Linked DNA regions of Sediminicoccus rosea. The protein of the gene in region 1 interacts with the protein of each later gene in a pairwise test. Links are inferred from orthologs where the notes say so. Each region holds a gene or a part of one and is shown on either strand. Other genes may lie near its edges. The genes, in order: def and R9Z33_RS20935.

Region 1 (13,907 bases):
ATCACCAGGCTCATGTGATGCTCGACCAGCAGGATGGAGAGCGCGAAGCTCGCGCGGATCTGCTCCAGCAGCCGCGCGAGCTCATCCACCTCGCCATGGTTGAGGCCGCCCGCCGGCTCGTCCAGCAGCAGCAGCCTCGGCTGGGAGATCAGCGCGCGCGCCATCTCGACGCGCTTCTGCGTGCCGAAGGGCAGGTCCGCCACCGGCACATCCGCCACATCCTCGAGTGACAGCAGGCCCAGCAGCTCATCGGCGCGGCGGGCGGCCACGCGGTCCTCCTCGCGCGCGGCGGGCAGGCGCAGCGCATGGGCCAGGAAGCCGGCGCGGCCTTGGGAATGGGCACCCGACAGCACATTCTCCCGCACCGACATGCTGCGGAACAGCGCGAGGTTCTGGAAGGTGCGGCCCAGGCCCAAGGGCGCCATGGCGTGGCGCGGCAGGCCCGTGGTGCTGGTGCCCGCGAAGGTGACGCTGCCCTCGCTTGGCCGGTAGATCCCGCTGATGATGTTGAAGAGCGTGGTCTTGCCCGCGCCATTGGGCCCGATCAGCCCGCAGATCTGGCGCTCCTCCACCGCGAAGGAGACGCCGGCGACCGCCGTGACGCCGCCGAAGCGCATCACGACATCGCGCACGTCAAGCAGCGACAAGCGCCGCCCCTGGACTGGTGGGACGCATGCTGTCCTCCCTCCGCCGCTCCGCGGCCGGATGTTTCTTGGAGCGGAATGCAGCCCGAAATCGCGCGAGGCCGCAAGGAGAATTCACGCGGCGCGAACGGCCTCGGGGAGGATGCCGCCCATGGCCTGGGTCAGCGCCGCCGCCGCGCTCCGCACGCGCGGCCCCATGGCGGCGACCTTCGCGTCATCCATCCGCACCGTGGGGCCGGAGATGGAGACGCCGCCCACCGGCTCGCCGAATTCGTTGAAGACGGCCGCCGCCACGCAGCGCATGCCAAGGTTGCGCTCCTCGTCATCCACCGAGAAGCCGCGCGCGCGGATGCCGATGAGATCGGCGATCAGGCTCGCGCGCGTCGCATGCGTCTTGGGCGTGAAGACCTCGAGCGGCAGGCGCTTGAGCAGCGCGTCACGCTGCCGCGCCTCGGTGAAGGCGAGGATGGCCTTGCCGATGCCCGAGGCATGCAGCGGGCTGCGCGTGCCGGGGCGGAAGAAGGCACGGATGGCTTCGTGCGTCTCGACCTGGCTCACGAAGACGACGCAATCCTCGTCGGCCAGCGCCAGGTTCGCCGTCTCACCCGATTCCAGCATCAGGTCCTGGATGATCGCGCGCCCCTGCTCGGCCAGCTTGCGCCGGCGCAGGAAGCCCGCCCCCATGCGGAAGGTCTCGATGCCGATGAACCAGAGCTGGTCCGCCTCGTTGAACTCCACCATGCCGTGCGCCTGCAGCGTGGTGAGCATGCGGTAGGCGGTGGAAGCCGCGATGCCCGATTGCTGCGAGATCTCGGTGAGCGAGAGGCCGTTGCCGGCGGAGAGGAGCTTCATCAGCGCGATGGCGCGATCCAGCGACTGGACCGAGGCGGCCTCGCTCGGCTGGGCCGTGCCGCGGGGGCGCCCGCGGGAGCGCTTTTCGCCGGCGGGCCTCGCAACCCCGGAAATATTTTTTGCCATCTGGAAAACCCCAAGCGCGATGGAAAACCTTAATCGGTTCCGGCTCAGTGTGTTAGACCTATTTTTCCGCATTGCAAAATAATATTCTGAAAAAATTGCACCAAAAGGCGGCAGCTGTCATTCCTCCCTGGTCGCAACGACCTCGCAGGGGATGAACTCATGGCCAAGATGCGCGCAGTGGATGCAGCGGTTCTCGTGCTGGAAAAGGAGGGCGTGGACTGCGCCTTCGGTGTCCCCGGGGCCGCGATCAACCCCTTCTATTCCGCGATGAAGAAGCGCGGCTCCATCCGCCACATCCTGGCGCGCCACGTCGAGGGCGCCTCGCACATGGCCGAGGGCTATACCCGCGCCAAGGCCGGCAATATCGGCCTGTGCATCGGCACCTCCGGCCCCGCCGGCACCGACATGATCACCGGCCTCTACTCCGCCCAGGCCGACAGCATCCCCATCCTCTGCGTCACCGGCCAGGCGCCGCGCGCCAAGCTGCAGAAGGAGGATTTCCAGGCGGTGGACATCGCCGCCATCGCGGGCCCGGTGACGAAATGGGCGGTGACGGTGATGGAGCCCTACCTCGTGCCCATGGCCTTCCAGAAGGCCTTCCACCTCATGCGCTCCGGCCGCCCGGGCCCGGTGCTGATCGATCTGCCGGTGGACGTCCAGGTCGCCGAGATCGAGTTCGACATCGAGACCTACACGCCGCTCCCCGTCTACAAGCCCGCCGCCAGCCGCGCCCAGATCGAGAAGGCGCTGACCATGCTGAACGAGGCGGAGCGCCCGCTGATCGTGGCCGGCGGCGGCATCATCAACGCCGATGCCTGCGCCGAGCTGGTGGAATTCGCCGAGATCACCGGCATCCCCGTCATCCCGACGCTGATGGGCTGGGGCGCCATCCCCGATGACCATGACCTGATGGCCGGCATGTGCGGCCTGCAGACCAGCCACCGCTACGGCAATGCGAACATGCTGGCCTCCGACTTCGTGCTCGGCATCGGCAATCGCTGGGCGAACCGCCACACCGGCAGCGTGGACAAGTACACCGCCGGCAAGAAGTTCATCCATGTGGACATCGAGGGCACGCAGATCGGCCGCGTCTTCGCGCCCGACTACGGCATCGTCTCCGACGCCTTCGCCGCGCTCGACCTCTTCGTGAAGGTGGCGATCGAGTGGAAGACGGCGGGCAAGCTGCGCGACCGCAGCGCCTGGGCCGCGGAATGCCTCGCGCGCAAGCACTCCATGCTGCGCGAGACGCATTACGACCAGGTGCCGCTCAAGCCGCAGCGCGTCTACCAGGAGATGAACGAGGCCTTCGGGCGGGACACCTGCTACGTCACCACCATCGGCCTCAGCCAGATCGCGGGCGCGCAGCACCTGCGCGTCTACAACCCGCGCAACTGGATCAATTGCGGCCAGGCCGGCCCGCTGGGCTGGACGCTGCCGGCGGCACTCGGCGTGCGCGCCGCCGATCCGGACCGCGAGATCGTGGCCCTCTCGGGCGACTACGACTTCCAGTTCCTGATCGAGGAGCTGGCTGTGGGCGCCCAGCACAAGCTGCCCTACCTGCATGTGGTGGTGAACAACTCCTACCTGGGGCTGATCCGCCAGGCGCAGCGCGGCTTCGAGATGGATTTCGAGGTCTCGCTCGCCTTCGAGAACATCAACATGGAGCATGACGAGAACCTGGCCGGCTACGGCGTGGATCACGTCGCCGTGGCCGAGGGCCTGGGCTGCAAGGCGATCCGCGTGAAGAGCCCGAACGAGTTCAAGCAGGCCTTTGCCGATGCCAAGGCGCTGATGCAGGAGCATCAGGTGCCGGTCGTGCTGGAATTCATCCTGGAGCGCGTGACCAACATCCCGATGGGCACCGAGCTCGACAACGTCAACGAGTTCGGCGGCGCGCTGGACGCTGCGCCGGCAGCGAAGGAGATGGCGGCGGCGAAGTGAGCCGCCCGCTTTCTTCTCGCTCTTGCCAGGCGGGGTGATAGGCTCCCAGCCACGCGCACATCCATGCGGCGCGAGATCTGGGAGCCTCCATGCGCCGTATCCTGCTCGCCACGCTGCTCGCCCTCGCGCTGGCCCCGCCCGCCTGGGCCTGGCCGGACCGGCCGGTGCAGATCATCGCGCCCTTCGGCCCGGGCACCTCGGTGGATATCGTCGCCCGCATCCTGGCCCCCAGGCTGCAGGCCGCCTGGGGCCAGCCGGTGGTGGTGACCAACGTCACCGGCTCGGCCGGGATCATCGGCGTGGATCGCGCCGTGCGGGCGACGGATGGGCACACGCTGCTGCTCTCGGCCGATGCCGCCATCGTCGTGCGCGTCAGCATGGCGCCCCGCCCGCCCTATGATCCGCGGCGGGACCTGGCGCCCATCTCCCTGATCGGCCGCACGGCCAACATCCTCGTCGTCGCCAACAGCCTCCCGGTGCAGAGCCTCGCCGACCTCGTGGCGCTCGCCCGCGCGCGGCCCGGCACCCTCACCTTCGGCCATGCGGGCAACGGCACCTCGCAGCATATCGGCGGCGAGATGCTGGCCCAGATGGCGGGGCTGGAGCTTACCGGCGTCGCCTATAACGACCCCGCCGCGCAGATCCAGGACGTGCTCACCGGCCGCGTCACCATGTCCTTCCAGAGTGGCGTGGTCGCCCTGCCGCGTGTGCGTGACAATGCCTGGCGCGCGCTGGCCGTCTCCTCCCCGGCCCGGATGCAGGTCGCGCCCGAGCTGCCGACCGTGGCCGAACTTGGCTATCCCGGCTTCGACGCGGTGGCCTGGCTTGGCATGCTCGCACCCGCCTCCATGCCGCCCGCGCAGATCGCGCAGGTGCATCGCGCGGTGGTGGCCGCGCTCGCAGAGCCCGAGGTCCGCGCGCGCCTGCAGGAGCTGGGCGTCGAGCTCGCGGGCAGCTCGCCCGAGGAGTTCCGCGCGATGATCGAACGTGAAATCCCCCGCATGGCCGGCGTGCTGCAACGCGCCGGCATCCGCCCGGAGTGACGCCACATGCCGCTTGGAGCCCTCAATCACTTCACCGTCTATACGGTGGACCTCGCGCGCACGCGGGATTTCTGGCGGGACGTGATGGGGCTGACCGATGGCGACCGGCCGCCGCTCGGCTTCCCCGGCCATTGGATGTATTCGGCGGGTGCCCCCACCGTGCATCTCGTCGGCCCGCGCGAGGGCGATGACGGCAAGCCCGCCCGCCGCACCCAGCCGACCGGCCAGCTCGACCACATCGCCTTCAGCGCCACCGGCCTCGCCGAGATGCGCGAGCGGCTGCGGCGGCACGACATCCCCTTCCGCGAGATGGTGGTCCCGCGCGACGGGCAGACGCAGCTCTTCTTCCACGACCCGGACGGCGTCGGGATCGAGCTGAACTTCACGGCCTCGGAGGCCGGGAGCTGAGGCGCGCTACTGCGGCCGGACGCCCATGGCGATGGTGCGCTCATCCATGCGCGGATCGTGGCGCAGCCCGCGCCGCACCGCCCAGGTGTTGAGATACTGCACGAGCTGGATCACCGGGCGCTCCTCGGCGAACATCTTCACCGCCTCCTGCCACATCGCCTCGCGCCGCTCATCATCCATGGTGGCCGAGGCCTCGGCCGTGAAGGCGTCGAAGCGCGGGTTGGAATAGCGGGCGTTGTTGTTGGCCCCCGTCAGGCGCTGCCGGTCATGGGTCGAGACGATGTTGACCAGGAAATTCGACGCCTCGCCGGTCGAGCTGCCCCAGGCGCCGATCTGCATGCCGAATTCGATGCGCGCGCGGCGCGGCACGAAGCCGGTCCAGGGCAGCGCATCCACCTGGGTCCGCACGCCGATGCGCGTCCACATCTGCGCGACACCCTGGGCGAGGCGCGCATCATTGGGCCAGCGGTCATTGGGGGTGGAGAGCGTCAGGCGGAAGCCGTCCGGGAAGCCTGCCTCGGCCAGCAGGCGGCGCGCGCCATCGGGATCGAAGGGGTCGGGGCGGACCTGCGGGTTGTAGCCGAAGGCGCCCGGCGGCAGCCATTGCGCGGTGGATTGCGCGGCCCCCTCCATCACGCGCTCGACCAGCGCGTCGCGGTTGATGGCAAGGCTGAGCGCGCGCCGCACCCGCGGATCCTTGAAGGGATTGGCGGCGAGCGGCTGGCCGGCATTGTCCGTGACGCCGGGCGGCGCGCCCTCGCGCGAATAGTCGGGCGCCATGTAGACGGTGCGAAGGCTCGGGATCTCGGTCACCGTCACCCGGGGATCGCGCCGCAGCCGCGCGAGGTCGCTGGTCGGGATCTGCTCGATCACGTCCACATCGCCGGCCAGCAGGGCCGCGGTGCGCGAGGCATCGTTCAGCAGCATGCGGTAGCTCACGCGCGCCCAGGGCTCGGCCCCGCCGAAATAGGCGTCGTTGCGCGTCATCTCCACGCGGTCGCCCGCGCGGAAGGAGACGAAGCGATAGGGCCCGGTGCCGATGGCAGCACGCCCGCTGTTGAAATCCTCCGTCGCCGCCCCCTCCGCGGCATGGCGCGCGATGATGGAGACCGAGGCGAGGTCGAGCGGCATGAGCGGATGCGGCGCGCGCGTGTGCAGGCGGATCAGATGCGGGTTCACCACCTCGACGCGCTCGATGGCGCGGAGGAAGCCACCGAAGCCGCCCGGGCTGTTCGGCACATTGGGCACGCGGGCGAAGGTGAAGACCACGTCGTCCGCCGTGAAGGGCCGGCCGTCATGCCAGGTGACGCCCTGGCGCAGCTCCAGCTCCCAGATGGTGTCCGAGACGGGGCGCCAGGCGGTGGCGAGCGAGGGATGCGGCCGTGCCCGGCCGTCGCGCTCGATCAGCCGGTCGAAGATGTGCATGGTCAGCGCGTTGTTCGGGCCGACATTGTGGAAATGCGGGTCGATCGTCGTGACCGGCGCACCGGAGCCGATGCCGAGCGTCTGTGCCTGACCATGCACCGAAATGCCGATCGCCGCCGCGAAGACCGCCGTGACCCACTTGCCCATCATCACCTCCCGCTGTTGGGCGGAAGGCTAACACCGGGGCAATGCGGCCGGCTACTCTTCCTCGCGCCGCACGCGGCTTTGCACCACGGGGCGGCTCGGCCCCGCGCCCTGGCGGCTGATGGGGATGGAGCGGACCTTCACCTCCGGCATGGGGCGCTGGAGATCGATGTGCAGCAGGCCGTTGTCCAGGAAGGCGCCCTCCACCTCGATCCCCTCGGCCAGCACGAAGGCGCGCTGGAACTGCCGCGCCGCGATGCCGCGATGGATGAAGATGCGCCCCTCCGAGTCGTCCCGCTGGCGCCCGCGGATGACAAGCTGGTTGTCCTCCTGCGTGATGGCCAGGTCATCCATCGAGAAGCCGGCGACGGCCAGGGTGATGCGCAGCCGCGCCTCGCCCGTCTGCTCGATGTTGTAGGGCGGATAGCCCTCGGCGTTCTTCTGGACGCGGTCGAGCATCTGTTCGAGGTGGTCGAAGCCGAGAAACAGCGGCGAACCGAACACCGAAGATCGAGACATGCAGCCTCCTGCCGGGAGCGAGGACCGTCCCGCGCCCCGTTGTGGCGGCGCCGGACAGGCCAAGACTTGGCCCGGCCCGGGCCGGCTTGCAAGGTCCGTTGCCAGTGCGGGGGCCAGGCGCTACCTCACGCCCATCATGAGCGACGAAAAACTCCCCATCCTGCTGGTGCCCGACCCCCGGCTGCGCCTGAAGTGCCGCCCGGTGGGCGAGGGCGACGGCGATGCGGTGCGCGCCCTGGCCCCGCGCATGCTGGCCACGATGTATGCCGCGCCCGGCATCGGGCTCGCCGCCCCCCAGGTCGGCTCGGACCTGCGCCTCTTCGTGCTGGATTGCGGCGGCAAGGACACGCCGGAGCCAATGGTGCTGGTGAACCCCGAGATCATCGCCGAGAGCAAGGAGCGGGGCCTGCGCGAGGAGGGCTGCCTCTCCCTGCCCGGCCTCTATGCCGATGTGGAGCGGCCGCAGCGCATCAAGATCCGCTGGCGCGAGCTGGACGGTACGCGCAAGGAGATGGAGGCGGACGGCCTGCTCGGCGTCTGCATGCAGCACGAGATGGACCACCTGAACGGCGTGCTGTTCGTGGACCATCTCTCGGCGCTGAAGCGCAACATGATGCTGCGCAAGCTCGCCAAGGAACTGAAGAACAAGGCGCGGGACGCGGAGGGTGGGTAGGCCCCTCCGCATCGCGTTCATGGGCAGCCCGGACTTCGCGGTCCCTGCCCTTCACGCGCTGCACGCGGCCGGGCATGACATTCGTGCCGTCTATACCCAGCCGCCCAAGCCCGCCGGGCGCGGCCAGCAGGAAACCCCCTGCCCCGTGCATCGCGCGGCGCTCGCCCTCGGCCTTGAGGTCCGCACGCCGGCGCGGGTGAAGCGGGATCCGGCGGCGCACGGGGCCTTCGCGGCGCTCGACCTCGATGTGGCGGTGGTGGCGGCCTATGGGTTGATCCTGCCGCCGGCCATGCTCGAGGCTCCGCGGCGCGGCTGCCTGAACATCCATGCCTCGCTGCTGCCGCGCTGGCGCGGCGCCGCCCCCATCCATGCCGCCATCCTGCACGGCGATGCCGAGAGCGGCGTGACCATCATGCGCATGGAGGAAGGCCTCGACACCGGCCCCATGCTGCTGCGCGAGGCGGTGCCGCTCACGCCCCGCAGCACCACGCCCGAACTGCACGATGCGCTGGCCGAGATCGGCGCGCGGCTCATCCTGCGCGCGCTGGAGGAAGCGCCGCCCGAAACGCCGCAGCCGGCGGAAGGCGTGACCTATGCCGCCAAGCTCACCAAGGCGGATGGACTGCTGGACTGGACCGAGCCAGGCGCCACGCTCGATGCTCGGGTGCGTGCGATGAACCCCTGGCCCGGCGCCTATTTCCAGCATGCGGGCGAGGTGCTGCGCGTGCTCTCCGCGGAACCGGTGGCAGGCACCGGCGCGCCGGGCACGGTGCTTCCGGGGCCGGGCCTCGTCGTCGCCTGTGGCAGCGGCGCGCTGCGCCTCACCCGCCTGCAACGCCCCGGCCGTGCCGCGATGGATGCCGATGCGCTGCTCCGCGGCTACGCCCTGCCGCCCGGCACGCAGCTCGGCTGATGCCGAAGCCTTTGCCTGGCCGGCAGCCGCCACGCCAACCCTGCCGGCAGCTCGGCTGATGCCGAGCTATGCCCTCCTCGTCGAATATGACGGCACGGGCCTGGTCGGCTGGCAGCGCCAGCCCAACGGCCTCTCGGTGCAGCAGGTGATCGAGGAAGCCGCGTCCCACCTCAATGCCGGCGTCGCGCCGCTCGCGACGGCGTCCGGCCGCACCGATGCGGGCGTGCATGCCGAGGGGCAGGTGGTGCAACTCGCCGTCAGCGCCGAATTGCCGCCGGTGCGGCTGCGCGCGGCGCTCGACTTCCACACCCGGCCGCATCGCATCGCCATTCGGGGCGCGGCCTTCGCGGCCGAGGGCTGGTCGCCGCGCTTCTCGGCGGTGCAGCGCCATTACCGCTATCGCGTCCTCAACCGCGCGGCCAAGCCCGCGCTGGAGGAAGGGCGCGTCTGGCATGTGCCCCTCCCGCTCGATGCCGGGGCGATGCACGCGGCGGCGCAGCTCCTGCTCGGCCGGCATGATTTCTCGGCCTACCGCGCCGCCTCATGCCAGGCGGAATCGCCGCTGCGCACGCTGGAGCGGCTGGATGTGGTCCGCGTGGGGGAGGAGGTGCAGATCCTCGCCTCGGCGAGGAGCTTCCTGCACCATCAGGTCCGCAACCTCGTCGGCACGCTGCATGAGGTGGGGCTGCGCCGCCGCCCGGTGGAGTGGCCGCGCGCGGTGCTGGACGGGCGGGACCGCCGGGCGGGCGGCCAGACCGCACCGCCCCAGGGCCTCACCTTCCTGCGCGTGGATTTCCCGGAGCCGCCTGAGTGGTCTTGACTCGACCGGCTCTGATCAGGTGCCGGCGATGCGGCCTGTGACGCCGCCGATGAAGAGGCCCAGCGCCAGGTCCAGCACCACGAACATCACCGCCGTCATGCTCTGCACGCCAAGGGCCGTGCGCGCCACGAACCATTCGAGCCACATGGCATAGCCCACGGCGGCAAGGCCCAGCGCATTGCCCACCCAGGCAGGCAGGCCCAGGGCGGGCGGCACCAGCAGGACCACCAGCAGCAGGTACTGGACGATGTTGCTCCAGTTCCAGGCCGCGATGAATTGCGGCCATTGCTCGGTCCGCTTCGCCTGCTCGGCCAGGATGCGCGAGGCGAGCGCGAAGGCCACCCAGCCCAGCACATAGCCCACCAGCTCACCCGCCAGCGCCACCGCCACGCCGGCTGGCGGCGGCGATTGCAACCACCAGGCGATCAGGCGCAGCGCGATGAACAGCGGCAGGCAGACCAGCGCGGCCACGAAGGAATGGCGCGCGGAGTCCATCCCCGGCGGAATGAGCAGCAGCCCCTCCGCCCGGCCGCGCGCGAAGAGCCAGGCCGATGCCAGCCCGTTGACGATGCTGGGCGAGCTCAGCGGAGGCACTCCTCGATCACGGCGCGGTAGACGCCGGCCAGCGCGCGCAGCTCGGCCACCGGCGCGCATTCGTCGCGCTGGTGCAGCGTGGCGCCCACGGCGCCCAACTCCGCCACCGGGCAGTAATGGGTGATGAAGCGCGCATCGGAGGTGCCGCCGCCGGTGTCGAGCTTCGGGGTCACGCCCGTGCTGCGCTCGACGGCGCGGCGCAGCGCCTCGACGAAGGGGCCGGGCTCGGTGAGGAAGCTCTCGCCCGAGACCTGCACGCGCATCTCGTGGTCCGGCGCATGCTCGGCCAGAACGGCCTCGAGATGCGCCGTCAGCGCGGCCGAATTGTGCTTGTCGTTGAAGCGGATGTTGAGGAAGGCGCGCGCCTCGGCCGGGATCACGTTGGTGGCGCTGTTGTCCACCTGGATGCCCGTCACCTGCAGCGTCGAGGCCTCGAACCACTCGCTGCCCTGGTCGAGCGGCGTGCTGGTGAGCGCATGCAGCACGCGCGTCAGCCGATGCACCGGATTGTCGGCCAGCTGCGGATAGGCGCTGTGGCCCTGCTTCCCGCGCACCGTGATCCAGGCATTCATGCTGCCGCGCCGGCCGATCTTGATGGTGTCGCCCAGCACGGCTTTGGACGTGGGCTCGCCCACCACGCACATGTCGGGCGTGTGGCCGTTCTGCGCCATCCATTCGAGCACGCGGCGCGTGCCATCCACCGAAGGCCCCTCCTCATCGCCCGTGATGAGCAGCGAGAGGGAGCCCGGATGGCTCGGGTTCGCGTCGAGGTAGTCCGTCAGCCCCGCGACGAAGGCGGCGATGCCACCCTTCATGTCGCAGGCGCCGCGGCCATACAGCATGCCGCTGCGGATCACGGCGGCGAAGGGGCTGTCGGCCCAGGCGGCCTCGTCGCCCGGCGGCACCACATCGGTGTGGCCCGCATAGCAGAGATGCGGGCCCTCCGTGCCGCGCCGCGCGAAGAGGTTGTCCACCTCGTTGAAGCGCAGCCGCGTGCAGGTGAAGCCGAGCGGCCGCAGCGCCGCCTCCATCGCGTCCAGCGCGCCGTCATCCGCCGGCGTCACGCTCCGGCAGCGGATCAGCGCCTGCGCCAGCGGAACCGGATCGGTCGTGTCAGTCACGCAGCAGGTCGTTGATGCTGGTCTTGGCGCGGGTCTGCGCGTCCACCCGCTTCACGATCACGGCGCAGTAGAGCGACGGGCCGGGCGAGCCGTCCGGCAGCGGCTTGCCGGGCAGGCTGCCGGGCACCACCACCGAATAGGCCGGCACGCGGCCCACGAAGATCTCGCCGGTCGCACGATCAATGATCTTCGTCGTCGCGGACAGGAACACACCCATGGAGAGCACCGAGCCCTGCTCGACGATCACGCCCTCCACCACTTCGGAGCGCGCGCCAATGAAGCAGTCATCCTCGATGATGACGGGGTTGGCCTGCAGCGGCTCGAGCACGCCGCCGATGCCGACACCGCCCGAGAGATGCACGTTCTTGCCGATCTGCGCGCAGGAGCCGACGGTGGCCCAGGTGTCCACCATGGTGTTGGCGCCGACATGGGCGCCGAGATTCACGAAGCTCGGCATCAGCACGACGTTGGGTGCGATGTAGGCGGAGTGCCGGGCCACGGCGCCGGGCACCGCGCGGAAGCCCGCTTCCTTCCAGCGGTTCGGGCCCCAGCCGGCCCACTTCAGCGGCACTTTGTCGTAGGCGCCGGCGGCCGTGTCCATCGGCGCCGAATCGGTCAGCCGGAAGGAGAGCAGGACGGCCTGCTTCAGCCACTGGTTCACCTGCCAGCCGGCCGCACCCTTTTCCGCCACGCGGGCCTCGCCGCGATCGAGCATCTCGAGCGCCGCCATCACATCATCGCGGGCCTGCCCCTGCGTCGTGGCGGAGAGCGTGTCGCGCTTCTCCCAGAGGGCTTCGATGCGGGCTTGCAGGGTCATGGTGTGCGGGCTCCTTCGATGTCGCGCAGAGGCTTCGCAGCGGGGGGCCGGGGTGTCAATCTCGGGCGTCGCATTCCCCGGCCAGCTTTCGGCGCCGGGCCGGGTGCTGCTACATCAGCCCAGGCCCTTCGCAGGAATTTCAGCATGGCATCGCTTCCGTGGAACCTCCTTCTCGCCCCGGCCCTGGCGCTGGGCCTGGTCGGCGCGGCCCAGGCGCAGCCGGCGCGCCCCGCGCCGCAGCAGGCCCCAGCCCCGGCGCCCGCCCCCACGCCTGCTCCGGCGCCCGCCGCCGCGCCCGCACCCAGCGCGCCGCCCGCCGCCGACCTGCCCGACCGCACCCAGGCGAATTTCGGCGACTGGCTGATGCGCTGCGAAACCCAGCGCCCGCAGGGCCAGCCCGTGCTGCGCGTCTGCGAGACGGCCATCGCCATGACCGACCAGCGCGGCCAGACCATCGCCCAGGTCGTCCTCGGCCGCATCGGCCGCACCGACGCCTACCGCATGCTGGTGCAGCTGCCGGTCGAGCTGCGGGTGGACCAGGCCGCGCGGCTGGTGCTGGACCCGGCCGCCACGCCGGCCGAGGCGATCAACCTGCCCTTCCGCCTGTGCAGCGCCTCGCGCGGGGGCTGCTTCGGCGAGACCGAGGCCCTGGCGCCCGTGCTGATCAACCGCTTGCGGTCGCGCGGCGAGGGCCAGGGCCGGCTTGATTTCCGCGACAGCGCGGGGCGCGAGGTGCAGATCCTCTTCAGCTTTCGCGGCTTCGGCCAGGCGATGGATGCATTGGCACGCGAGACGGGCGGCTGACGCCGCATTGACGCGAGGCACCCGCATGCCAAGCTCCCCGCCTGCTTCCGGGGACCACGACACTTGGCCGATGCCGATCTGAACAGCGCCGCCTGGCGCGTCCCGCCCAGCCGCTACTGGGCCTCCCGACCGGCGGAGTTCACGCTGCCGGGCAAACCCCTCTCCCGCTACGTCACGATGCGCGACGGCTGCCGCCTCGCCGTGGATGTCTGGCTGCCCCAAGGGGCGACGGGGCCCGTGCCGGCCATCCTGATCCACACCCCCTACTACCGCCGTTTCGCCATGCGGCCCGGAGGCGAGGGCGAATCCTGCCCCAACGCCGCCAAGTTCCGCGACGCCTTCGTGCCGCGCGGCTATGCGCTGGTCGTGGTGGACATCCGCGGCACGGGGGCGAGCTTCGGCACGCGCGACAGCTTCCGCTCGCCGCGCGAGCGCGAGGATGCGCGCGCGATCAGCGACTGGATCGTGGCGCAGGACTGGTCGGATGGGCGCATCGGCGCCACCGGCATCTCCTATCCGGGCGCCGCCTCGGACTTCCTCGCCAGCACCGGCCATCCGGCGGTGCGCGCCATCATCCCGCTCTTCGCCGTCTGGGACACCTGGGCGGATCACTACTATCCGGGCGGCGTGTTCCTGAACCGCCTGGCGCAGGTCTATGACGAGCTGATGGTCGCCATGGACCATGACCGGCGGGACCTGCTGGGCAAGGTCAGCTACTTCTCCAACCCCGACCTCGCCGGCCCCGCGCCGGTGGATGAGGACGCGGATGGCACCCTGGTGCGGGAGGCGGTGGCGCAACATCTCGGCAATTTCCGCATGCCGGATTTCATCACCGACCTCGCCTTCCGCGAGGAGGCGCTGCCCTATGACCCGAGCTTTTCCTCGGCGCAGATCAGCCCCTATGCCGTCTCGCACGAGATCCCCAAGGATGTGGCGATCTACGCCGTCTCGGGCTGGCTGGATGGCGTGGGCTACGCCAATTCCGCGATCGCCCGGTATCTCACCATGCGCGGCAACCCGACGCATCTGCTGCTGGGCCCCTGGGACCATGGCGCGCGCTGCA
Region 2 (13,898 bases), 230 kb from region 1 along the record:
GTGGTGGGCTTCTGTGTGGAGGTTTTCCTGGTGAACTGCACCGTGGCCGGCCGAGCCGAGAGCTGCACGAATGCCCTGCGGATCGGGCCAAGCCGCGTCGAGCTGAGCTGGGCGAATTAGCCTCAGCGTCCCTGCGCCGGGCTGAGGCGCGGCGGGCCTGGAGGGGCCCGCCATCGGCCGGGCCGATCCCCGCCATCGCGAGCGCCCGGTTGATGCGCCGCGATGCCCACCCCGACACATCATCAGATGCGAAACGCAGCTTCAGGAGATCCCCATGTACCGAACCGCGCTTGCCTGCCTGCTCACCCTCCTGGCGGCCGCCCCCGCCTCGGCACAGTTCTCCGCCGGCGCCGCCTGCCGGGAGCATGACAACGGCGAGGTCCGCTGCGCCGTCCGGTTGGACAATTCCGCCTACATTGCTCTCAACGTCCTGATCAATGCCACGCGCGTTCGCGGCGATGCGCGGATGCAGGCTGACACCTATGTCAGCACCTGCGGCAGCCCGGGGCGGATGATCGCTCGCACCAACATCGCCAATTCCGGCACCAGCCTCGTGGCGAGCTTCACCCATTCCCCCAATACGCTGGAGTTTGGGGCGCAACTCGCGGCGGGCGCCTGCGTGGAGGTCTTCCTGCTGAACTGCATCGAGGCCGGCCAACGCACGCCCTGCAAGAATGTCATGCAAGCCTTCGCATCCCGCGTCGAGGTTCACATCAGATAGCGCCGCTGCGCCTCCCGCACATGGCCGGAGGGCAGCGCCTCCAGCCCCGGATCGGGCGGCAGCTCCACGCCGAAATGCCGGCCCAGCACCTCCTGGATCAGCTCGTAGCAGCTGCCGATGCGCACCACCTCCATGGTCGTGAAGTCAATCATGGTGGAGGAGCGGCGGTACTGGTGGAATTTCTGCAGCCCGTAATCCACCACGATGTCCGCGCAGCCGCGGATCTCGGGCTGGATGTCCACCGCGCGGAACTTGGTGCCCGTGCCGGTGAGATTGGCCGAGGAGCCGAAAAGCGGCTGCCCCTCCTCGGCCGCCAGGGTCGCCATGCGGTGCTCCAGCGCGCCCACATTCATCAGGATGGCAACCGTGCCGCCCTCGGTGCTGGCGGACAGCGCGCGTTCGCCGAGCCTGCGCAGGAGCGGGTGGTCCGCCCGGAAGGGGCCGATGGCCGAGATCGGCAGGTCGTAATCCTCGACCAGGCAGCGGATCATGCTGTTGGCCCGCGCGGGCAGGGTGTGCACATCCTCATGGATGGCGAGGCTGCCCAGCATGGCGTTGCGCTTGTGCGCCCCCCGCCCCTTGGCGAGGAAGAAGCGCGTCAGCGCCGCCTCGCAGCCCGCCGCGCCGGCATAGCCCACATCGGTCGGGAAGACGGCAACACCCCCCGCCTTCACCACATCCACGATGCGGCGGGCATCGCCCGCGATATCCAGTCTTTCCATGGGCTTCAATCCAGTCGGAGGTTGAGGCCGGGCAGGATGGGCGCCCAGCGCTGGTGTTCGGCGCGGAGCATGGCGGCCGCCTGCTCCGGCGTGGTCGTCATGATGTCGAAGCCAGCGCGGGTGAGCTGCTCGCGCAAGGCCGGCTCGGCCAGCGTCTCCAGCGTCGCGGCGTGCAGCGCCTCGATGATCGGGCGCGGCGTGCCGGCGGGCGCGAAGAGCAGGAAGCGCAGCGCATTGACCACCAGGGGGAAGCCTTCCTCGGCCGTCGTCGGGATGTCCGGTGCCGCCGCCGAGCGCTCGGGCGAGAGCAGCGCGAGCGGCCGTAGCGTGCCGGCCGCGAAATGCGAGCTGACCGCGCCCAGGCTGAAGACGCCAAGCTGCACATGCCCGGCCAGCACATCGTTCAGGGCCGGCCCCCCGCCGCGATACTCGGCCTGGATCATCCGCACCCGGGCTTCCCGCGCGAAGAGCTCGTAGCCCAGATGGTGCGGCGATCCGATGGAGGGGTTGGCGAAGGCGTGCTTCTCCGGCTCGCGCTGCAGCAGCGCCACGAATTCGCGGAGGTTCCGCGCTGGGACATTGGGGTTGATGCCCAGCACGAGCGGCGACTGCGCCAGATAGGTGATGGGCGCGAAATCGCGGAACAGGTCGTAGGAGAGGCGCTGGTAGAGATGCGGGAAGAGCGCGACGTTGTCGGCATTGATGATCAGCGTCTGGCCGTCCGGCGCCGCGCGGGCCGCCATCTCCATGCCGATATTGGTGGCCGCCCCGCCCCGGTTCTCGATGACGAGCGGCTGGCCGAGACGCTGGCGCATCCGCTCGGCCCAGGGCCGCGCCAGCGCATCCGTCCCGCCGCCGGGCGGATAGGGGATGATCAGGCGGATCGGACGGTTGGGATAGGCTTGCGCCCGGGCCAGCCCGGGCAGCAGCGTGAATGCCGTGAGCGCGGTTCTGCGGCGCATCCTTTGTCCTCCCCCAGGGGCCCCTTGGGGGCCGCTGGGCGGGAGGCTAGAGCGCCTTGTCCGGACAAGCTAGAGGGCCTTGCCAACCCCCGGGTGATCGGCGCGGGTCAGGATGCCCCGCGCCGATGGTCGTTCTCAGAGCGGAACGCAGCGGGTGATGTCGCTATGGCCGATCGCCATGGTGGCGATGGTGCCGTCCGGGCAGCCCGTCTGGCTGAAGGCGGCGGGCGCGAGGCCACCGGTCCAGCGTGTGGAGGCGGTGCGCGTCGCGGCGGGCGCGCAGGTGCGGCGGCCGTTGCGGGTGGTGCAGGTGGCGACCGCCGTCTGGCGCAGGCCGCGCGTCGTGGTGGCCGCCGGCTGGCGGGCATAGGGCACCGCCGAAGCCTGGCGGGAATTGCCGGCGCGGAGCCGGAGCGCGCTGCTGCCGGACGTCGTGCCGCGCGGCGCCAGAGCCGCCTGACGCTGCGGCGTCGCTGTGCCGCGGCTCGCGGTCGTGCTGCGACCGGCGGTGGCGCTGCGGCTCGCGGTGGTGGTGCGCGTGACACCCGGGCGCGGCGTGGCCGGGCGGCTCGCCGCCGCCGCCGTGCGGGCGGTGCTGGAAGATTGCGCCGAGGTCCGGGAATCCGTCCGGGCCGAAGCGTCTTGCGGCAGAAGGGCAAGCCCCAGGCAAAGGCCCAGAAGGCCCCCAATGAAAGAGCGCATGAAACCCCCGTATCCCGTCTCTCGTGTTACGGCGTATTACGTCAGGGGAGATGAGGCAAGCCCAAATACTCCTGGCTCTGCATTTCCATGAGCCGTGAGGCGGTTCTTTCGAACATCGCGGCATTGTCGCCACGCTCGTAAAGCTCATCCGGCCCCGTCTCGGCCGAGGCCACCAGCTTGCAGCGGTGTTCATAGAGCGCATCCACCAGGGTGATGAAGCGGCGCGCCCGGTCGAAGTTCTCGGGCCCCAGGCGGGGGATGCCGTCCAGCACCAGGGTGTGGAAATGGGTGGCGATGGCCAGGTAGTCCGCCGGGCCCAGCGCCTGGCCGCAGACCGCGTCGAAATCGAGTCGCGCCACGCCGCGCGCCGCCTCGGCGATGGGCACGGGGCGGCCCAGCACCTGCAGGCTGGTCGGCGTGCCGCGCGCCGTGCCGGTGAGTTCCAGGAAGGCCGCATCCAGCGCGCGCTCCGCCCGGCCATCCAGGGGGTGGTGCCAGGTGGGCATGCCGCGGATGCGCTCGCGCCGATAATCCTGCGCGGATTCCAGGTGCAGCACCTCCACGCGGGACTGGATGAGGGCGATGAAGGGCAGGAAGGCGTCCCGCCCCGGCTTGCCCTTGAAGAGGTCCTGCGGGGCCGTGTTGCTGGTCGCCACCACCACCACGCCACGGGCGAAGAGCGCCTCGAAGAGGCGGCCCAGGATCATGGCATCGGTGATGTCATGCACCTGGAATTCGTCGAAGCAGAGCAGCGCCGCCTCGCCCGCGATCGCGTCGGCCAGCGGCGGAATCGGGTCATCGGAGCCCGGATGCGATTGCTTCCAGCGATGGATGCGCTGATGCGCCTCCTGCATGAAGGCGTGGAAATGGATGCGCCGCTTGCGCGCGACCTCGGCCGTTTCGAAGAAGAGGTCCATCAGCATGGACTTCCCCCGGCCCACGGCGCCGACAAGGTAGAGCCCCTCCGGCGTGCCCGGCGGGGCGGCGAGGTCGCCCGAGCCGCGCTTGCCGCCAAAGAGCCGGCCAAACAGGCCGCGCGGAGCGCTCAGCGTGGGCTGCGGGTCATAGCCGCGCAGGATGCGCCAGAGGTTCTGCAGCGTCTCGGCGGCATGGGCCTGGGCGGGGTCCGGGTGCAGCAGGCCCTCGGCCACGCGCGCGCGATAGGCGTTAAGCGGGCCCTGGTTCACGGGAGACAGCGAATTCATGGGCGAAACCGATAGACCCGAAGCCGTGACGGCTCAACCGGTCGGCTCAGCGGAATTCGCGGTAGCGGAAGCTGGTCTCGCCGGCTTCGGCCAGGGCTTCGGCCAGCATGCCGTGATGCGGCGAGAGGGCGCAGGCCGGGTCGGTCGCCGCCGCATCGCCGGTGAGCGCGAAGGCCTGGCAGCGGCAGCCGCCCCAGTCGCGCTCGGCATGCTCGCAGCCCCGGCAGGGCTCGGGCATCCAGCCGGTGCCGCGAAAGGCGTTGAAAGCCGGGCTCTCGCCCCAGGCGGCGGCGAGCGAGGTCTCGCGCACATTGGGGAAGGCCATGCCGGTGATGGATTCGGCGGCATGGCAGGGCAGGATGTTGCCGGCGGGCGAGACGCCCAGGAATCGCCGCCCCCAGCCCCCCATGCAGGCCTTGGGCCGCGCCGCGTGGTAATCCGGCACGACATAGTCGATCACGAGACGCCCGCGATGCGCGGCACGCGCCGCCTCCACGATGCGCGTCGCCTCGTCCAGCTGCGCGCGCGTCGGCAGCAGGGCGGCGCGATTGGCCAGCGCCCAGCCGTAATACTGCACATGCGCGACCTCGATGCGGCCGGCACCCCATTCGAGGGCGATCTCGATCAGCCGGGGCAGGTTATGCAGGTTCTGCCGGTGCACCACGGCATTGAGCGTGAGCGGCAGGCCCGAGGCCGTCACCAGCGCCGCGGCCACCCGCTTCTTGGCCATGGCCCCCTTCATGCCGCCGATGCGCTCGGCCCCCGCCTCCTCCGCGTCCTGCACGGAGAGCTGGACGTGATCGAGCCCGGCTTCGACCAGCCGGCCCATCAAGGGCGCGTCCAGCAGCACGCCCGCCGTGATCAGGTTGGTGTAGAGTCCGGCCGCGCGCGCGGCGGCCACGATCTCCACGATGTCCCGCCGCGCCGTGGGCTCGCCGCCCGAGAGATGGATCTGCAGGCAGCCCAGCGCCGCAGCCTCGTTGAACACGCGCGCCCATTCGGCGGTGGAAAGCTCCGCACTGGCGCGCGTCAGCTCAGCCGGGTTGGAGCAGTAGGGGCAGCGCAACGGGCAGCGATGCGTCAGCTCGGCCAGGAGGGCAAGCGGCGCGTCAGCCACGCCGAAGCGCGCCCCGGGCGATCAGGTCGTCCAGCATCGCCGCCACATCGGCGCCGATCACCTCCTCGGGGGCGGCGAACTTCTCCACCAGCGCGGCCACGATCGCCGCCTCGTTCCGCGCGCCATCCACCAGGCGCAGCACTTCGAGCGCGATCTCGTCCGGGATGAACATCAGCTCCGGCGCCATGATGATCCAACGGCCGCGCGCCTTGTCCTCCTGCAGGCGGACGCCGGGGGCGAAGCGGATGGCACTCATGGCCGGAACGCCCCCGGCGGGACGAGCCGCGGCTCGACATAGGCGAGGTGCAGCGCATCGAGCTGCGCCCAGAGCAGGTCGCACTTGAAGCGCAGCGCGGCGAGGCACTGCTCCTGCTTCTCCCGCGTGTCGGCGTGCTGCTTCACATAGGCCAGCGCGAAATCCACATCCTGCGGCGCCTGGGTGAGGCGCGGATTGAAATAGGCCAGCGTCGCCTCGCTCACGAAGTCGTAGTTGCGCAGCATGCCGGCCACGCGCTGCTGGATGATGTTGGTGGAGAACATCTCCGTCAGCGAGGAGGCGATGGCCTCCAGCACGCTGCGCTCGCGCACGAAATGCACATAGGCGTCCACCGCGAAGCGCGTGCCGGGCAGCAGGCCGCGCAGCGAGGTCACATAGTCGCGATCGAGGCCGAGGCCGTCGGTCAGCGCGAGCCAGCGTTCCACGCCGCCGGGCTGCGTGCCGTCGCCGTCATGATCCTCGATGCGGCGGCGCCATTCGCGGCGCAGCGCCGTGGTCGGCAGGCGCGCCAGCAGCGAGGCATCCTTCGCCGGGATATTGGCCTGGTAGTAGTAGCGGTTCAGCGCCCAGGCCTGCACCTGGCCCTTGGAGAGCTTGCCGTTGTGCAGCAGATGATGGAACGGGTGCAGGATGTGGTACCGCTCGGCCCCTATGCCGCGCAGGGCTGCCTCGAACTCATCGGGGGACATCAGGCTCACAGCGAAATCTCCATCCCGTCCTCCGCGACCTCCCAGCCCGCGGCGGCAAGGCGGGCGCGCTCGGGGCTGTCATCCAGCAAGGCGGGGTTGGTGTTGTTGATGTGGAGGAAGATGCGCCGGGCGACGCCGAGCGGCGCGAATTCCGCCACCGTGTCCAGCATGGACATGTGGCCCATGCGGCGGCCGGTCTTCGGGCCGGCGCCGGCCAGGATCATCTCGTCATCGGTGAAGAGCGTGCCGTCGAACATCACGCAGGCGGCCCCGGTCAGGCGCTGGCGCAGCGCATCGGTCATCATCGCGCAGCCCGGGATGTAGTGCAGCGCAGCCCCCCCGGCCGAGATGGCGAGGCCCAGTGCCTCCCCCTCCTCGGCGAGGCCCGGGTCGCCCGCGCCTTCCGCGAAGAGCGGCACCTTGCCCGGCACCGGATAGGCCTCGATCGTGAGGCCGAGCGGCGCGCCCGCGCCATCCAGCGGCGCGAAGGGCTGGCCGAGCGGCATCGCCTCGCGCGTCACGAATTCGGGATTCAGCGCGCCGAAGATGGGATTGCCGTCCAGCACGGCGAGGCTCTGGGGCGCGCCATAGAGGCGGAAGGCCTGGCGCTCACGCAGGTTCAGGAGACCCGCAATGGTGTCCACCTCCGCCCCCGTCAGCGCCACGGCGGCGATGGGCGAGTTGCGCAGCGGCGCGGGGCGGGGATGCAGGGCGGGCGTCGCGGCGATCTGCGCCCGGAGGTCGGGCGAGGCGTTGACCAGCAGCCAGCGTTCCCCATCGGCACTGACGGCGAGGGAGGCCTGGCTGCGCGGCTTGGCCTGCGGATCGCCGGCGCGTGCGCGCACGCAACCGGGGCCAGCGGAATTCCACTGCGGGAAGCCGCCACCGGCCCCCGCGCCCAACACGATCGCGCGCAGCATGGGATGTGCCCGGCCGCACGGGACCGGCCGCCCCTGGTGGCGTCACCAAGGGCGCCGGTCAGCCCAGCGGCAACCGGGCCGAAGCCTCAGCCGATCTCGGCGCAGGCGTAGCTGTTGATCTCGAGCGCGAGCGAGACGACGGTGACGCGAGGGGTCTTCCAGGCCATGAGGATCTTCCTTCCCGAATTTGACCGGCCCAGCGCCGGCATCGGTAAGATGGCGGCGGACGGCCCATCCATCAAGCGGGGGTGCGCGCCTGCCTTGCTGGACGCGGCCGGGCCCAGGGCCTACATCCGCGGGCCATAGCGGACGGAGCTTCTCCATGGCCTACAAGATCGCCGTCGTGGGCGCCACGGGCGCCGTCGGGCGCGAAATCCTGAAGATCCTGGCCGAGCGCAACTTCCCGGTCAGCGAGGCCTTCGCCCTGGCCTCGCCGCGCTCCACGGGGCAGAGCGTGAGCTTCGGCGAGAAGACCGTGCTCAAGATCCGCAACCTCGAGACCTTCGACTTCACCGGCCTGGACCTCGCGCTGTTCAGCCCGGGTGCCGCCGTCTCGGCCATCCATGCGCCGCGCGCCGCCGCCCAGGGCTGCATCGTGATCGACAACACCAGCCAATTCCGCATGGATCATGACGTGCCGCTGGTGGTGCCGGAGGTGAATCCCCAGGCACTGAAGCGCTTCCGCAAGCGCGGCATCATCGCCAACCCCAATTGCAGCACCATCCAGATGGTGGTGGCGCTCAAGCCGCTGCATGACCTGGCACGGATTCGGCGCGTGGTGGTCTCCACCTACCAATCCGTTTCGGGTGCGGGGAAGGAGGGCATGGATGAGCTCTTCAACCAGACCAAGGGCAGCTTCGTGAACGACCTGCCGACGGTGGAGCAGTTCACCAAGCCGATCGCCTTCAACGTGATCCCCCATATCGACAAGTTCATGGAGGATGGCGCGACGAAGGAGGAGTGGAAGATGTCGGTCGAGACGCGGAAGATTCTCGACCCCGACATCCAGGTCATCGCCACCTGCGTCCGCGTGCCGGTCTTCGTCGGTCATGCCGAGGCGGTGCATGTGGAGTTCGAAAACCCGATCACGGTCGCCGAGGCCCGCGCGGCGCTCGGCAAGGCGCCCGGCGTCAACCTTTTCGACAAGCGCGAGGACGCCGGCTACATCACGCCGCTCGATGCGGCGGGCGAGGACGAGGTCTTCATCTCCCGCCTGCGGAAGGACCCGACGGTGCCGCATGGCCTGGCCTTCTGGTGCGTCTCCGACAATCTCCGCAAGGGCGCCGCACTGAACGCGGTGCAGATCGCCGAGGAACTGCATCGCCAGGGGCTGCTGGTGCGCGCCACGGCCTGAACAGGCTGTTTTTCCTGCCGTTTTGAACGCGATCTAGGATCACAGTCCTTTTTTTGCTTGCAAATGAGAACAAAATAAGAACATATGAGGGGCCATGCTCGGAGGTCCCCCGCCTTGCCCAGCTTCCTCATCCCCCCCATCGCCATCCTTCTCAGTGGTCTCGCCGCCATCGCGGTGCTGTTGGCCGCTCGCCTCGCCGGCCTCGGGCTCGCGCCGCTCTCAGCCGCCCCGGCCAGCCTCGCCGCGCTGCTTGTGTTCCTCGTCGGCCTCGGCTTCGCGGGCTTCCTCTGGTGGCTCGCCTCCCGCTGCTTCACCCTGTTGCGCGACCCCGCAACCACGCCCGAGCAGCTCTCCGCCCTCCGCGACCTGCCGCTCGCCCTGCCCGAGGGCACGGTGCGCGCGCTGCTGGCGCTGATCGTCGGCGTCATCGGCCTGCCGCTGCTCCTGTTCAGCCAGAGCCTCGCGCTGAACGACGCCATCGCGGGCTATGTGAACGGCATCATCGCAGGCGTCTTCGGCTACTATTTCGGGGCCCGCTCCACCGGCCCCGAGGCCCAGGCCGCCCGCCGCCTCGGCGAGGCGCTGGAAGGCCAGACCCGCGCCAATGCGGCGCTGCGCGAAAGCGAGGCCGCGGCGCGCGAGGCCGCCGCCCAGGCCACGCAGCCCGCCCAGACGGGCGAGGCCATCGCCCGCCTCGAACGCCAGCTCGGCGTCGCGCGCCTGCTGGTCCAGCGCATCGGCCCGGCCCTGCCGGCCGGCCTCATCCCGCCCCAGGCCGGGGCGCTCATCGCCCAGGCCGAGCAGGCGCTCGCCACCGCCCGCACCCTGCCCGACCTCGGCGCGCTCCAGGCCGCGACGGCGGCGCTGACCGGCCGCGACGGGCCGCTGCCCAGCCTGCTGCGCGCCGCCGCCCCCCTGCTGCCGGCCGCGATGGGCGGGCCGCTGGCGGGCCTCGCCCTGCTGCTCGGCCTCGGCTGGAACCTGGGGGCGGCCGCCTGGCGCCGCTTCCGTGCCCGGCTGCTGGACTCCCCGCATGACCCGGCCCTGTTCGAGCCGGGCGCCATCACCCCCGCCTCGGCCGAGCTGCGCCTCGCCGCCGCACCCATCTTCGCGCGGCTCTTCGCGCCGCGCCTGGCCGAGCCCGGCTTCCTCGCCACGCTGCTCGACACCTGCCTGCGCCCCGATGCGGCGGCCCTGCTCTGGGCCCGCTTCCCGGGCTTCGCCAATCCGGAGGAAGCGGAAGCCGGCTTGGCCGAATTCCGCCACGCCCTGCTGGAGGAGCGCGTCGAGGCGGACCTCTCGCCCGAACTGGTCGGCCGCGTCGCGGGCGCGCTCGGCCAGAAAGCCGCCAGCCCCGCCCTGCCGCAGGATGGCCCGGAGTCCGCCAAGGCCGCCCTCCAGGCGCTGACCCTGCTGCTCAGCGAGCTGCGCGAGAGCCGCACCGACCCGGTCCCCCTGTTGCGGGAGCTGGCGGCATGAGGCTCGCCCTCCTCCTTCTGCTGGCCGGCTGCACGCCCGTCGCCGCGCTGCTCGACGCGCCGCTGGCGCAACTTGCCCGCTGGGAACGAGCCTCGCCGGCCGAGATCGCGGCCGAGCCCGTCGCCTGCCCGGCGGGCCATGCGGCCTGCGCCCGGCTGCACGCACGCCGCGCCGAGGCCTGCATGGGCCTCGCCATGGCCGCCCGCGCGCCGGGGGCCGCCTGCCCGGGCGGGCGCGACCACCTGCCCTGCGCCGCGGAATCCTACGCCGCCGCCCGCGCACTCACCCCCAGCCCGGCGCTGGCCGCCGGCGAGGCGCAGGCGCGGCTTTGCCTCGCCGAATTCCCGCCGCCCGCCGAGGCCGCGGCCGAGGCCGGGCGTGCGGCGCCGGCCATCGCCGCCGCCCCGCCCGCCCGCGCCGCCCTGCTCGGCGCCCGTGCCGCGCTGATCGCCGCCCGGCCCGGCGCGGGCACGGAGGCGCAACGCTGCGCCGCCACCCGCGCCGGCCTCGCCCTCGCCCCCCAAGCCTCGCGCGAGGCGCGGGACCTCGCCCTGCGCCTCGCCACCCTCCCCGCCTGCGGAGCCACGCCATGATCCTCGCCCGCCCCCTCGCCTTCCGCCTGCCGCTCATGACCGGACCCGAGGTCCGCGGCGCGCAGCTCGCCCTGATCCGCGCCGGCGCCCTGTGCGGCGAGGCGGATGGCGTCTATGGCCCCGCCACCCGCGACGCCGTCCTCGGCTTCCAGCGGCGCGAGGGCCTGGCCGCCGACGGCATCATCGGCCCCGAGACCTGGGCGCGCCTCACCAGCCAGCCCGCGCTGCGCCGCGAGCGCCCCTGGCCGGAGGCGCTGCGGCCCTTCCTGTCGCCGCTGCTCGCCTGGCACGGGCCGCCGCTCGGCCGGGGCACGCGCCGCTGGCAACTCACGCCGCGGGGCATCGCCATCGAGGGCGAGCCGCCCCCCGGCAGCACACCGCCGCGCCTCGCCGCCGCCTGCTGGGCGCGGCACCAGGCCCCGCTCGAAGCCGCCGCGCGCCGCTTCGCCGTGCCGGTGGAACTGCTGGTCGCCACCGCCTGCACCGAAAGCGGCGGCCGGGCCGAGGCGGTGCGCGAGGAGCCGGGCTTCACCTCCGATGCCGCAACCCCGCACCGCGTCTCGCCCGGGCTGATGCAGACGCTGATCTCCTCCGCGCGCGAGGCGCTGGGCGACCCGAAGCTGGACCGCGCGGCCCTGCTCGACGCCGGCGTCTCGGCCGCGGCCGGCGCCGCCTTCATCGCGCGCCAGGCGCGGGTGACGGGCTTTGATCCGCCCCTTGTCGCCATCGCCTACAATGCGGGCAGCCTGCGGCCGGCCGGCAACCCCTGGGGCCTGGTGCAAACGCAGCGCGGCAACGGCCATTTCCACGCGGATTCCTTCTGCGGCTTCTTCAACGACGCCCTCACGCTCTTCGCCACCGGCCCCGCGCCGGGCGCCGATGTGCCGAGCTTCCAGGCGCTGCTGTCATGAGCGCCTGCGCCCTCGCGCTCGTCCTGCTGCTCGACGCCAGCGCCTCCATCTTCCCCGCCGAATGGCAACTCCAGGCCGAGGGCCACGCCGCCGCCTTCGAGGATGCGGCGGTGCTGCGCGCCATCGCGCGTGGCCCGGGCGTAGCCGTCACCGCGCTCTCCTTCAGCGATGACGCGCGGGAAATGGTGCCCTGGCGCATCCTGCGCAGCGCCCAGGACGCGCAAGGCTTCGCCGCCGCGCTGCGCGAGGCCCCGCGCGGTGCCGCCGCCGGCACCGATATCGGCGGCGCCATCTTCGCGGCACTCGACCAACTGGCCGCCGCGCCCTGCACGCCGGAGGAGGAGGTGATCGACCTGGTCACAGATGGCGAGGCGGCGGAGGCCCGCACCCAGCAGGCCCGCGCCTATGCCGAGGCGCAGGGCGTGCGGGTCAACGCGCTCGGCGTCGGCACGGAGGATGCGGGCGATTGGCTGCGCGAGCACGCGATCACGCCCGGCGGCTTCGCCATGGCCGCCCCAGACTGGGCGAGCTTCGCCGCCGCCATCCGCCGCAAGGTGACGCTGGAACTGGCGCAGGCCGGGCTTCGGTGATTCAATGCGGGGCCATCGAGGAGGCCCCGCATGCTCACCATCCGCCCCATCCGGCGCGAGGACCACGACGCCTGGCTGCCGCTCTGGGAGGGCTACAACGCCTTCTACGAGCGCGTGGGGCCGACCGCGCTCGACCCCGCCATCACGGCACGCACCTGGGCGCGCTTCTTCGACCCCTATGAGCCGGTCTACGCCCTGGTGGCGGAGCGCGAGGGCCGCATGCTCGGCCTCACGCATTTCGTCTATCACCGGACGACGACGGCGATCGCACCCAATTGCTATCTGCATGACCTCTTCACCGTGCCGGAATCGCGCGGCCAGGGCATCGGCCGCGCGCTGATCGAGGCGGTGGTGGAGCGCGCGAAGAACGACGGCGCGGCGCGGGTCTATTGGCAGACGCAGGTGACGAACGCGGCCGGGCGCATGCTGTACGACAAGGTCGCGAAGCATCTCGGCTTCATCGTCTATACGCGGTTCCTCTAGATGCATCCCGTCGTCACCCGCCTCGCCGGGGCACGCATCATCCCGGTGATCCGCACCAGCACCGCGGCGCATGCCGCCACCGCGGTGGCCTGGCTGCGCGAGGTCGGGATCAGCACCGTCGAGATCACGCTGACCACGCCGGATGCCGTCGCGCTGATCCGCACGCTCGCCGCCGATCCCGGCCTGCTGGTCGGCGCGGGCACGGTGCCCGATGCCGAGGCCGCGCGGGCCTGCCTCGCGGCCGGCGCGCAATTCCTGGTGACGCCCTGGGTGGACACGGAGGTCTGCGCCGTGGCGCGCGCGGCGGGGGCGGCCATGCTGCCCGGCGCCTTCACGCCGACCGAGGTGCGTGCGGCGCTCTCGGCCGGGGCGGATGCGGTGAAGATCTTCCCCGCCTCCAGCGGCGGCTCGGCGCACCTCAAGGCGCTGCGCTCCGTCTTCCCCGGCGTCGCCTTCTGCCCGACCGGCGGCGTGGACCCGCGCAACACGGCCGAGTGGTTCGCGGCCGGCGCCGCCTTCGTCGGCATGGGCGGCAAACTGGCCGATGAGGCGCTGATCGCCGCCGGCGACAAGCCCGCCCTGCAGGCCGCGGCCCGGGCCGCCCTCGCATGACACCCGCGCTCATCTGCCTGGGCGAGCCGATGCTGGAGCTGAACCGCCAGCCGCCCGATGCCGCGGGCCGCGCGCTCTACCTGGAGGGCTTCGGCGGCGACACCTCCAACGCCGCCATCGCCGCGGCGCGGCAGGGCGCCACGGTCGGCTACATCTCCGCGCTGGGCGACGACCCGGCCGGCCGCGCCTTCCGCGCGCTCTGGGATGCGGAGGGCGTGGAGCACCGCTTCGTCCGCACCGACCCGGCGGCGCCCACCGGGCTTTACCTCGTCACGCATGACGCGGCGGGGCACCACTTCGCCTTCTTCCGCAGCGGCTCGGCGGCCAGCCGCCTGGGGCCGGAGGATATGCCGGCGGAGGCGATCCAGGGCGCGCGCATCCTGCATCTCTCCGGCATCAGCCAAGCCATCTCCAACGCGGCCTGCGATGCCGGTTTCCGCGCCATCGCGCTGGCCCGCGCGGCCGGCGCCCGCGTCTCCTACGACACCAATCTCCGCCTGCGGCTGTGGCCGGCGGCGCGGGCGGCGGCGGTGATCCATGCGGCCATCGCCAGCGCGGACA

Evidence for each region.
Region 2: the proteins of def (region 1) and R9Z33_RS20935 interact in binary tests that used the Escherichia coli proteins (3 or more experiments, as listed by UniProt). The link is inferred for Sediminicoccus rosea from one-to-one orthologs.

Annotation. Positions count from the first base shown.
Region 1 is NZ_CP137852.1:4,113,464-4,127,370, forward strand. What follows is about bases 6,183-9,006. They hold def (peptide deformylase), read left to right. Parts: upstream 6,183-7,238; coding sequence 7,239-7,775; downstream 7,776-9,006. Other genes in these bases: R9Z33_RS19820 (ABC transporter substrate-binding protein), read right to left, coding at 6,183-6,586; R9Z33_RS19825 (Hsp20 family protein), read right to left, coding at 6,638-7,102; fmt (methionyl-tRNA formyltransferase), read left to right, coding at 7,768-8,688; truA (tRNA pseudouridine(38-40) synthase TruA), read left to right, coding at 8,747-9,006. Outside these bases: R9Z33_RS19795 (ABC transporter ATP-binding protein), read right to left, coding at 1-647; HTH-type transcriptional regulator BhcR, read right to left, coding at 759-1,622; gcl (glyoxylate carboligase), read left to right, coding at 1,782-3,563; R9Z33_RS19810 (Bug family tripartite tricarboxylate transporter substrate binding protein), read left to right, coding at 3,653-4,606; R9Z33_RS19815 (VOC family protein), read left to right, coding at 4,613-5,014; more of R9Z33_RS19820, read right to left, coding at 5,021-6,182; more of truA, read left to right, coding at 9,007-9,508; R9Z33_RS19845 (hypothetical protein), read right to left, coding at 9,524-10,102; dapE (succinyl-diaminopimelate desuccinylase), read right to left, coding at 10,090-11,223; dapD (2,3,4,5-tetrahydropyridine-2,6-dicarboxylate N-succinyltransferase), read right to left, coding at 11,216-12,040; R9Z33_RS19860 (invasion associated locus B family protein), read left to right, coding at 12,185-12,844; R9Z33_RS19865 (CocE/NonD family hydrolase), read left to right, coding at 12,908-13,907. UniProt on the Escherichia coli protein: Removes the formyl group from the N-terminal Met of newly synthesized proteins. Requires at least a dipeptide for an efficient rate of reaction. N-terminal L-methionine is a prerequisite for activity but the enzyme has broad specificity at other positions.
Region 2 is NZ_CP137852.1:4,337,940-4,351,837, forward strand. What follows is about bases 6,839-9,653. They hold R9Z33_RS20935 (aspartate-semialdehyde dehydrogenase), read left to right. Parts: upstream 6,839-7,637; coding sequence 7,638-8,669; downstream 8,670-9,653. Other genes in these bases: pqqB (pyrroloquinoline quinone biosynthesis protein PqqB), read right to left, coding at 6,839-7,315; pqqA (pyrroloquinoline quinone precursor peptide PqqA), read right to left, coding at 7,402-7,524; R9Z33_RS20940 (hypothetical protein), read left to right, coding at 8,784-9,653. Also shown: R9Z33_RS20880 (hypothetical protein), read left to right, coding at 1-120; R9Z33_RS20885 (hypothetical protein), read left to right, coding at 275-721; R9Z33_RS20890 (L-threonylcarbamoyladenylate synthase), read right to left, coding at 709-1,443; R9Z33_RS20895 (Bug family tripartite tricarboxylate transporter substrate binding protein), read right to left, coding at 1,449-2,405; R9Z33_RS20900 (hypothetical protein), read right to left, coding at 2,541-3,107; cell division protein ZapE, read right to left, coding at 3,149-4,312; pyrroloquinoline quinone biosynthesis protein PqqE, read right to left, coding at 4,359-5,429; pyrroloquinoline quinone biosynthesis peptide chaperone PqqD, read right to left, coding at 5,422-5,685; pyrroloquinoline-quinone synthase PqqC, read right to left, coding at 5,682-6,395; more of pqqB, read right to left, coding at 6,401-6,838; more of R9Z33_RS20940, read left to right, coding at 9,654-10,148; R9Z33_RS20945 (hypothetical protein), read left to right, coding at 10,145-10,741; R9Z33_RS20950 (peptidoglycan-binding domain-containing protein), read left to right, coding at 10,738-11,652; R9Z33_RS20955 (DUF1194 domain-containing protein), read left to right, coding at 11,649-12,242; R9Z33_RS20960 (GNAT family N-acetyltransferase), read left to right, coding at 12,273-12,725; R9Z33_RS20965 (bifunctional 4-hydroxy-2-oxoglutarate aldolase/2-dehydro-3-deoxy-phosphogluconate aldolase), read left to right, coding at 12,726-13,337; R9Z33_RS20970 (sugar kinase), read left to right, coding at 13,334-13,898.